DNA from 2 places in the Pikeienuella piscinae genome. Region 2 is predicted to be linked to the other one. Evidence: riboswitches for the same ligand, from Rfam matches in the RefSeq annotation. Region 2 holds a riboswitch; the other holds the start of a gene.
What was found. Region 2 has a riboswitch for thiamine pyrophosphate ahead of thiM (hydroxyethylthiazole kinase). Riboswitches for the same ligand answer to the same signal wherever they lie in the genome.

Region 1: another riboswitch for thiamine pyrophosphate. It lies ahead of thiB (thiamine ABC transporter substrate binding subunit); the one in region 2 lies ahead of thiM (hydroxyethylthiazole kinase).

What each region holds. Positions count from the first base shown of each region.
Region 1 is NZ_CP049056.1:3,405,333-3,409,597, reverse strand. It holds gene smc (chromosome segregation protein SMC) at 1-1,006, shown strand, start outside; gene aroC (chorismate synthase) at 1,058-2,158, shown strand; TPP riboswitch at 2,435-2,536, shown strand; gene thiB (thiamine ABC transporter substrate binding subunit) at 2,576-3,568, shown strand; gene G5B40_RS16185 (ABC transporter permease family protein) at 3,544-4,265, shown strand, end outside.
Region 2 is NZ_CP049056.1:804,390-808,654, forward strand. It holds gene G5B40_RS03825 (shikimate dehydrogenase family protein) at 1-315, opposite strand, end outside; gene G5B40_RS03830 (multidrug effflux MFS transporter) at 386-1,570, opposite strand; TPP riboswitch at 1,760-1,854, shown strand; gene thiM (hydroxyethylthiazole kinase) at 1,902-2,687, shown strand; gene thiE (thiamine phosphate synthase) at 2,684-3,310, shown strand; gene thiD (bifunctional hydroxymethylpyrimidine kinase/phosphomethylpyrimidine kinase) at 3,307-4,116, shown strand; gene G5B40_RS03850 (TenA family protein) at 4,113-4,265, shown strand, end outside.

The sequences.
Region 1 (4,265 bases), 1.8 Mb from region 2:
CGCCGAACGCGAGGCCGCCTCCGCCCTTCCCGGCGAGATCAGAAAGCGCCGCGAGGCGCTCGCGCACGAGATCGAGCGCGCCGAGGCCCGCCGCGCCGCAGCCGCCGACGCGCTCGCGGAGGCGGAGACGCACGCCCGCGCCGCCGAAGCCGCAGCGCGTGAGGCCGAACGCGAAGCCTCCGCCGCGCGGGAAACCCGCGCCCGCCGCGAAACCCAGAGCGAGGCCGCGGCCGAGCGGGTGCGCGAAGCGGCCACCCGTATCCGCGAGGAAATGGAATGCGCGCCCGAGGCGCTTCTCCAGCGCATCGACGCCGCCGGGGACCTCCCCGCCGCCGAAGCGCTGGAGATCGAGATCGCCCGGCTTCGCCGCCAGCGCGACAGCCTCGGCGCGGTGAACCTCCGGGCGGAGGAGGACGCCGCCGCCGCCAGCGAGGAACGCGACGCCCTCGCCCGTGAGAAGGGCGACCTCGAAGCCGCCATCGCGAAGCTCCGCCACGCCATCGCCGAGTTGAACGGAGAGGGGCGCGAGCGCCTTCTCGCCGCGTTCGATGAGGTCAACAGCAGCTTCTCCACCCTCTTCAAGCACCTTTTCGGCGGCGGCGAGGCCAATCTCGTGCTGGTCGAGAGCGACGATCCGCTGGAGGCCGGACTGGAGATCATGTGCATGCCGCCGGGCAAGAAACTCTCCACGCTCTCGCTGCTTTCGGGCGGTGAGCAGACGCTGACCGCTCTCTCGCTGATCTTCGCGGTATTCCTGGCCAACCCGGCGCCGATCTGCGTTCTCGACGAGGTCGACGCGCCGCTCGACGACGCCAATGTCGGGCGGTTCTGCGACCTGCTGGACGAGATGACCAGGCGGACCGAGACCCGCTTCCTGATCATCACCCACCACGCCGTCACCATGAGCCGGATGGACCGGCTGTTCGGCGTCACCATGGCCGAACAGGGCGTCAGCCAGCTCGTCTCCGTCGATCTGAAACTGGCCGAGGCGATGGTCGCCGGCTAACCTTTCCTTCGCGCCGCCGCTCCGCTACATGGCGGGCTGAAGGAGCGTCCGATGTCGTTCAACACCTATGGTCGCATGTTCCGCGTCACCACCTGGGGCGAAAGCCACGGGCCCGCGCTCGGCGCGACGGTCGACGGCTGCCCGCCCGGCCTGCGGCTGGAGCCGGGAATGCTTCAACACTGGCTCGATCGGCGCAAACCCGGCCAGAACAAATACACCACGCAGCGCCGCGAGGCCGACGAGGTAGAGATACTCTCCGGCGTCTACGAAGGCGTGACGACCGGAACACCGATCCAGCTGATGATCCGCAACACCGATCAACGTTCAAAGGATTATTCGGAGATCGCGGAGAAATTCCGCCCCGGCCACGCCGATTACACCTACTGGATGAAATACGGCGTGCGCGATCCGAGAGGCGGCGGCCGCTCCTCGGCGCGCGAGACGGCGGCGCGGGTCGCGGCGGGCGGCGTCGCGCGCGAAGCGCTGAAAGCGCTGCTCCCCGACCTCCGCATTCGCGGCGCGATGGTGCGGATGGGCGCGCATGAGGCGCGCCGGGAGAACTGGGACTGGGCCGAAGTGGAGCGCAATCCGTTCTGGACCGGCGACGCCAGGGCCGCCGCGCTCTGGGCGGATTACCTCGACGGTCTGCGCAAATCCGGCTCCTCCATCGGCGCCGTGATCGAGGTCACCGCCTCCGGCGTTCCCGCCGGGCTCGGCGCGCCCATCTACGCCAAGCTCGACGCCGACCTCGCCGGCGCGATGATGTCGATCAACGCCGTCAAGGGCGTCGAGATCGGGGCCGGAATGGGCGCGGCCGAGCTGACCGGCGAAGAAAACGCCGACGAGATGCGGATGACCCAGGGCGGGCCGGTCTTCACCTCCAACCACGCCGGCGGCGTCCTCGGCGGCGTCTCCAGCGGCCAGGACGTAGTCGTCCGCTTCGCGGTCAAGCCCACTTCCTCGATTCTCAGCCCCCGCGCCACAGTCGACAAGGCCGGGCGGGAGACCGAGATCGTCACCAAGGGTCGGCACGACCCCTGCGTCGGCATCCGCGCCGTGCCGGTGGGCGAGGCGATGATGGCCTGTGTTCTGCTCGATCATGTCCTGATGCATCGCGGCCAGATCGGCGACGGCGGCGGCGAGGTCGGCTAAGCCACCGGCGACAAGCTCCCGGGCCTGACCCAGAACCCCGACAGCACAGCCCCGCCTCACAAGGTCCCGGCTCACGGCCGGGAAACCGGGGAACGAGCGGGCGGACCATGCGACCTGAAACCCCCGAATACCGCGCCATCGCGAACACGGTTTTCGAATTTCTTTACTTTTCAGATGTTTGACCCCCTTATCGCGCGCGATAACATGCGATAGCCACGCCGCCCCCGCGCCCGCTTTCCCCTCTCATTGACCCGGCTCGGCGCCCGGCCTAGTGTCCCCCTCGCCTCGGGGGGCCGCGTCAGCGGCTGAGATGCGTCAAGCGAACCCGTTGAACCTGACCCGGATCATGCCGGCGTAGGAAAGGCCAGAGAGTTCCTCTCACGCTCTTCTTGCGCCGCAACAGAGGAGTCGAGCGTGATCAGAACCTCCCTCACCACGGCGGTTTTCGCCCTCATTCTCGCGGGTGGCGCGAATGCGACCGAGAAACTGACCGTCTACACCTATGACAGTTTCGTCACGGAATGGGGCCCGGGCCCGAAGATCGAGGCGAATTTCGAGGCGGTCTGCGACTGCGATCTCGAATTCGTCGCGGCCGGCGACGGCGCCGCTCTTCTCGGTCGGATCAAGCTGGAAGGCGCGGCGACAGAGGCCGATATCGTCCTCGGCCTCGACGCAAATCTCGCCGCCGACGCGGCGGCGACCGGCCTCTTCACCCCGCACGGATTGACGCCCGAAACCGATGTACCCGGCGGCTGGGCCGACCCTGTTTTCCTTCCCTATGACTGGGGCTGGTTCGCCTTCGTTTACGACAAGACCCGGCTCGCAACGCCCCCTGGAAGCCTCGCGGCGTTGCTCGACGCGCCCGATGACGTGACTATCGTCATCCAGGACCCGCGCTCCTCGACGCCGGGCCTCGGGCTGCTGCTCTGGGTCAAGCAAATCTACGGCGACGAAGCCGGCGCTGTCTGGGAACGGCTCGCGCCCCGCATCGTCACCGTCACCAAGGGCTGGTCGGAAGCCTATGGCATGTTCCTGGAGGGCGAGGCGGCGATGGCGCTTTCCTACACCACCTCGCCGGCCTATCACGCCATCGCCGAGAGCGACGACACTAAGGCCGCCGCGATCTTCTCCGAGGGCCATTACATGCAGGTCGAAATCGCCGGCAAGCTGGCGGCGACCGACCAGCCCGCGCTCGCCGACCGGTTCCTCGAATTCATGCTCACCGACGGCTTTCAGGCGGCGATCCCGGAGACCAACTGGATGTACCCGGCGAAGACCCCCTCAGCCGGCCTGCCGGAAGGGTTCACCACCCTGCCCCGACCGCAGAAAACGCTGATCTACCCGGTGTCGGAGGCGAAATCGGCGCGCGACGCCGCGCTCGCCGAATGGCTGGAGGCGCTCAGCAAGTGAGCGCGGGCCGCGTCCGCCTCCATCCCGCCGTCGCGATCAGCGGTGGGGCGGCGCTCGCGCTGGTGCTCGCGCTCACCATCGGCGCGGTCGCGGTGCTCGCGGTCTCGGCCGAGGCGGGGGCCGGGCTCTCCGCGCCGGACTGGCGGGCGCTGCGTTTCACCACACTGCAGGCGTTCCTTTCGGCGCTGATCTCCGTCGCCCTCGCCATCCCGCTCGCCCGCGCGCTCGCCCGGCGGCGGTTCCGGGGACGCGGCGCGGTGGTCAGCCTTCTCGGCGCCCCCTTCCTGCTGCCGGTCATCGTCGCCATTCTCGGTGTCGTGGCGATCTGGGGGCGCTCCGGGATGGTCAGCCAGGCGTTGCTCGCCGTCGGCTTCGGGCGGCTCGACATTTACGGGCTGCCGGGGGTGCTGATCGCGCATGTCTTCTTCAACCTGCCGCTGGCGACGCGGATGCTGCTGCAGGGCTGGGCGGAAATTCCGGCGGAGCGCTGGCGGCTCGCGGCGCAGCTCGGCGTCGAAGGGCCCGCACTGTTCCGACTACTGGAATGGCCGGCGCTCCGCGCGGCGGCGCCCGGCGCCTTCGCCCTCATCTTTCTCATCTGCGCCACCAGCTTCGCCGTGGCGCTGGCGCTCGGCGGCGGGCCGCGCGCGACGACGCTGGAACTGGCGATCTATCACGCAATGCGCTTCGACTTCGA
Region 2 (4,265 bases):
GTCGGTGTTCGCGCCGCGCGGCCCCTCCGCATCGAAAATCACCGTGTTGACGGCGCCGAGACGGCGGATCAGCGGATCGTCGACCCGGACTTTCGCCGCCGCGCGCTCCTTGTAGGGATAGGTGATATTGACGCCGCGATAGCCCCTGGCCGGACAATCGGCCAACACGCGGTCGAAATCGACGCCTATCTCATGTGGGACCAGCCGTTCATAGCGCACATCCAACCCGGCCAGCAGTCCGGCGAGTTCGTGAAACGCCGGCGCCCTCGACGCCGCGATGTTATCGCCGATCAGGCCAAGGAGGATATCGGGCATGGAATGACCCCTTCGAAGCGGCTCGGACGCAATCTAGGCGTGTTCGGCGTCGAGAGCGATGGCGGCCTGATCAGGCCCTCCGTACGCCGAGCGTGGCGAGCGTGAGGCCGAAGGCGGCGACGCCGCAAAGCGCGATCACCGCGATCATCGGCGTCGCGGTTCCATCGAAGAACGGCCCGGCGGCGACGATCATCGCCCCGCCCGTCAGCATCTGCATCGTGCCGCCCAGCGAAGAGGCGAGACCCGCGATCTCGCCATGATCGTCAAGCGCCATCACCATCGTGGTCGGGATCACCAGCCCGAGCCCGGCGTTCCCGAAAAAAAGGCAACCGACCACGAGCGGCAGGGTCGCGCCCACGGTCAGCGCGATTCCCAGCAGCGCCAACGAGAAAATCGCGAAAAGCCCGGTCCCGAGCCGGATCACCCGCGCCAACCCGATTCGCGACGCCAATGGCCCCGCCGCCTGCGAGGCGCTGAAGAAGCCGACCGCGTTGATCGCGAACGCCAGCGAAAACCCGGTCGGGCTGAGCCCGAACTCGCCCGTGTAGACGAACGCCGCGGAGGCGAGAAAGACGAAGAAGCTGCCCATCCCGAAGGCCCCAATGAAGGTCAGCCCCATGAAGCGCGCATCGGTCAGAAGCCGGCGCGCGCCGGCAATGAGCGAGCGCATGTTGACCGGTCTCCGGCGCGGCGCGGACAGGGTTTCCGGCAGCATCGTCGCGGTCATCGCGAGACTGATCAGCGCGCCGGCGAAGAGCGTCGCGAAAATCACCCGCCAGCCGGCCAGCGCGATGACCGCGCTGCCGGCCAGCGGCGCCAGCATCGGCGAAATCGAGATCACCAGCATGATCAGCGCCATCAGCTTCGTCGCCTCGGCCCCGGTGTGCATGTCGCGGATGATGGCGCGCGGCAACACCATCAGCACCGCCCCGCCGAGGCCCTGAAGAAAGCGCCAGGCGATCAGTTCATCGACGCTTCCCGCGAGCGCCGCGCCCGCCGAGCCGATGAGGAATATCCCGACGCCGACATAGATTGGCGGCTTTCGTCCGGCCTGATCGGCCCAGGGCCCATAGACCATCTGGGCGATTCCGAAGGCGATGAAATAGGCGGTGATGGTCGCCTGCACCGCGGTTTCGCGGACGCCGAGATCGAGGGCGATCGCCGGCATCGCGGGAAGATACATGTCGATCGCGAAGGGCCCGACAAGAGCCAGCGTCCCGAGCACGAGCGCACTACGCCAAAGACTGGACGACATGAATGCTCCTGAACGCGGGCGCCAACGTGGTTCCGACCGCGCCGCGAATCGGAAGATTTCGTGGGACAGTATCAACCCGACGCCGGACGGCAAGCGGCCCGGCCGCGCGCGCCGCGCCGCACACCGACGGCCCGCGCGTCGCCGCCAACTTGAGGGGGTTTACGAGGCGCGCGGCGTGGGCCACATTGAACGCCGTGACAGGGGCGTCCGCGATAGCGGGCTGAGAAGCACCCTTTGAACCTGACCTGGACCATACCAGCGGAGGAAGTCGCGGAAGAGCATCCTAGCCCGGCTGTTCCCCCCGCCGTCTCCGCAACGAAGGAGGCGACTTATGAAAACGCCGGGAGCCCTGCTGGAAGCGATGCGCGAGACGGCGCCGCTGGTGCAGAACATCACCAATTTCGTCTCGATGAACGTGATGGCGAACGTGTTGCTCGCCGCAGGCGCGTCGCCGGCGATGGTCCACGCGCGTGAGGAGGCCGCCGAGTTCGCCGCCCTAGCGAGCGCGCTTACGATCAATATCGGCACGCTTTCTCCCCCCTGGGTCGACGCGATGAAAGCCGCCGCGAAGACCGCCAGCGACGCCGGCAAGCCCTGGGTGCTCGACCCGGTGGCGGTCGGGGCCACCAGCTACCGGCGCCAGACCGGCGCGGAGCTTCTCGCGCTCAGACCCGGGATCGTGCGTGGAAACGCTTCGGAAATTCTCGCGCTCGCCGCGGAGGGCGGAGCGGGAAAGGGCGTTGACAGCGGCGACACGGTGCAGACCGCGGAGGCGGCGGCCCGCGCGATCGCGGGTGAAACCGGCGGCGTCGTCGCCGTCACCGGACCGGAGGACTTTGTCACCGACGGCGCGCGCGTGGCGCGGGTCGACAACGGGCATGCGCTGATGCCGAAGGTGACAGCGCTCGGGTGCGCGCTCACCGGGGTGGTCGCCGCGTTCGCGTCGACGGCGGAGGACCCCTTCGAGGCGACCGTCGCCGCGCTGGCGTTCTATGGCCTCGCCGGCGAAAAAGCCGCGGCGCGGGCCGAAGGACCCGGCAGTTTCGCCGTCGCCTTCCTTGACGCGCTCGCCACGGTCGACGGGGCGACGCTCGACGCGGGCGCGCGGATCGCATGAGGCGGCGTCTCGATCTTTCGGTCTATTTCATCACCGATCCGTCCGCCCGGCGCGGGGTCGAGGAAGCCGCCGTCGGCGCCGTCCGCGGCGGCGTAAGGACGGTCCAACTCCGTGACAAGACGATGCCGGACGCCGACTTCACCGCCCTCGGTCGCCGGCTTCACGCCGCGCTGGCGCCGTTCGGCGCGGCGTTGATCGTCAATGACCGCGCGCATCTTGCCGCGGAGATCGGAGCCGATGGCGTTCATGTCGGCCAGACGGACGCCGCCGTCGCCGACGTCCGCGCGATGATCGGGTCGGACGCGATTCTCGGCCTCTCCATCGAGAACGCCGGTCAACTGGCCGCCGTCGACCCGGCGATGGTCGACTATCTCGGCGTCGGCCCGATCCGCGCCACCGCGACGAAGCCCGACCATGCGCCGCAGATCGGGCTGGCGGAATTCGCCGTCATTGCGCGCACCGCGCGGCTTCCCTGCGTCGCCATCGGCGGCGTCACCGCGCGGGACGCCGCACCGATCCGCAGCGTGGGTGGCGCAGGGCTCGCAGTCGTTTCCGCAATCTGCGACGCCGACAACCCGGAGCAAGCCGCGCGCGCCCTTCTCGACGCCTGGAGGCGACCATGATTCCCAATGTGCTGAGCATCGCCGGCTCCGACCCCTCGGGCGGAGCCGGCATCCAGGCAGACCTCAAGGCCATTGCGGCGAATGGCGGTTACGCCATGGCCGCGATCACCGCGCTGACGGCGCAGAACACGCAGGGCGTCACCGGCGTCGAAACGGTCGCGCCCGCCTTCGTCGCCGCCCAGATCGACGCGGTGTTTGACGACATACGCGTCGATGCGGTGAAGATCGGCATGATCGCCACAGCCGGGATCGCCGAGGCGGTCGCCACTGCGCTGATCCGCAACGGTGCCCGCAACGTAGTTCTCGATCCGGTCATGGTCGCAAAGGGCGGCCATCGGCTTCTCACGGATGACACGGTCGGGGCGCTTCGCGACCGGCTTCTGCCGCTTGCGGACATCGTGACCCCGAACCTGCCCGAGGCGGCCGCGCTTCTCGACGAACCCGAAGCTGTAGCCGCGGCGGAGATGGAGGCGCAGGCGCGCCGCCTTCGTCACCTCGGGTCGCGCGCCGCGCTGCTGAAGGGCGGTCATCTGACGGGCGCGCAAAGCCCCGACTGTCTCGCCGATCAGGCCGGCGAGATCCACTGGCTCGACGCCCCGCGAACGAAGACCCGCAACACGCACGGCACGGGCTGCACGCTTTCCGCCGCCCTCGCGACCCGGCTGGCCGGCGGGTGCGACGCGCCCGCCGCCGCCCGTGCGGCCAAGGACTACGTCTCCGGCGCGATCTCCGCCGCGGACCGCCTCGAAGTTGGCCGGGGCCATGGCCCTGTCCACCATTTCCACAAGCTCTGGAGAAATTCATGACCGATCACGGCTCGCCTCTTTTCGCCGCGCTTCGCGCCGACTGCCGACCGGACTGGGAGGCCTATACAAGGCACCGGTTCGTCTCGGCGCTCGGCGACGGCTCGCTCCCGCGGTCGTGCTATCTCCACTATCTCCGCCAGGATTATCTG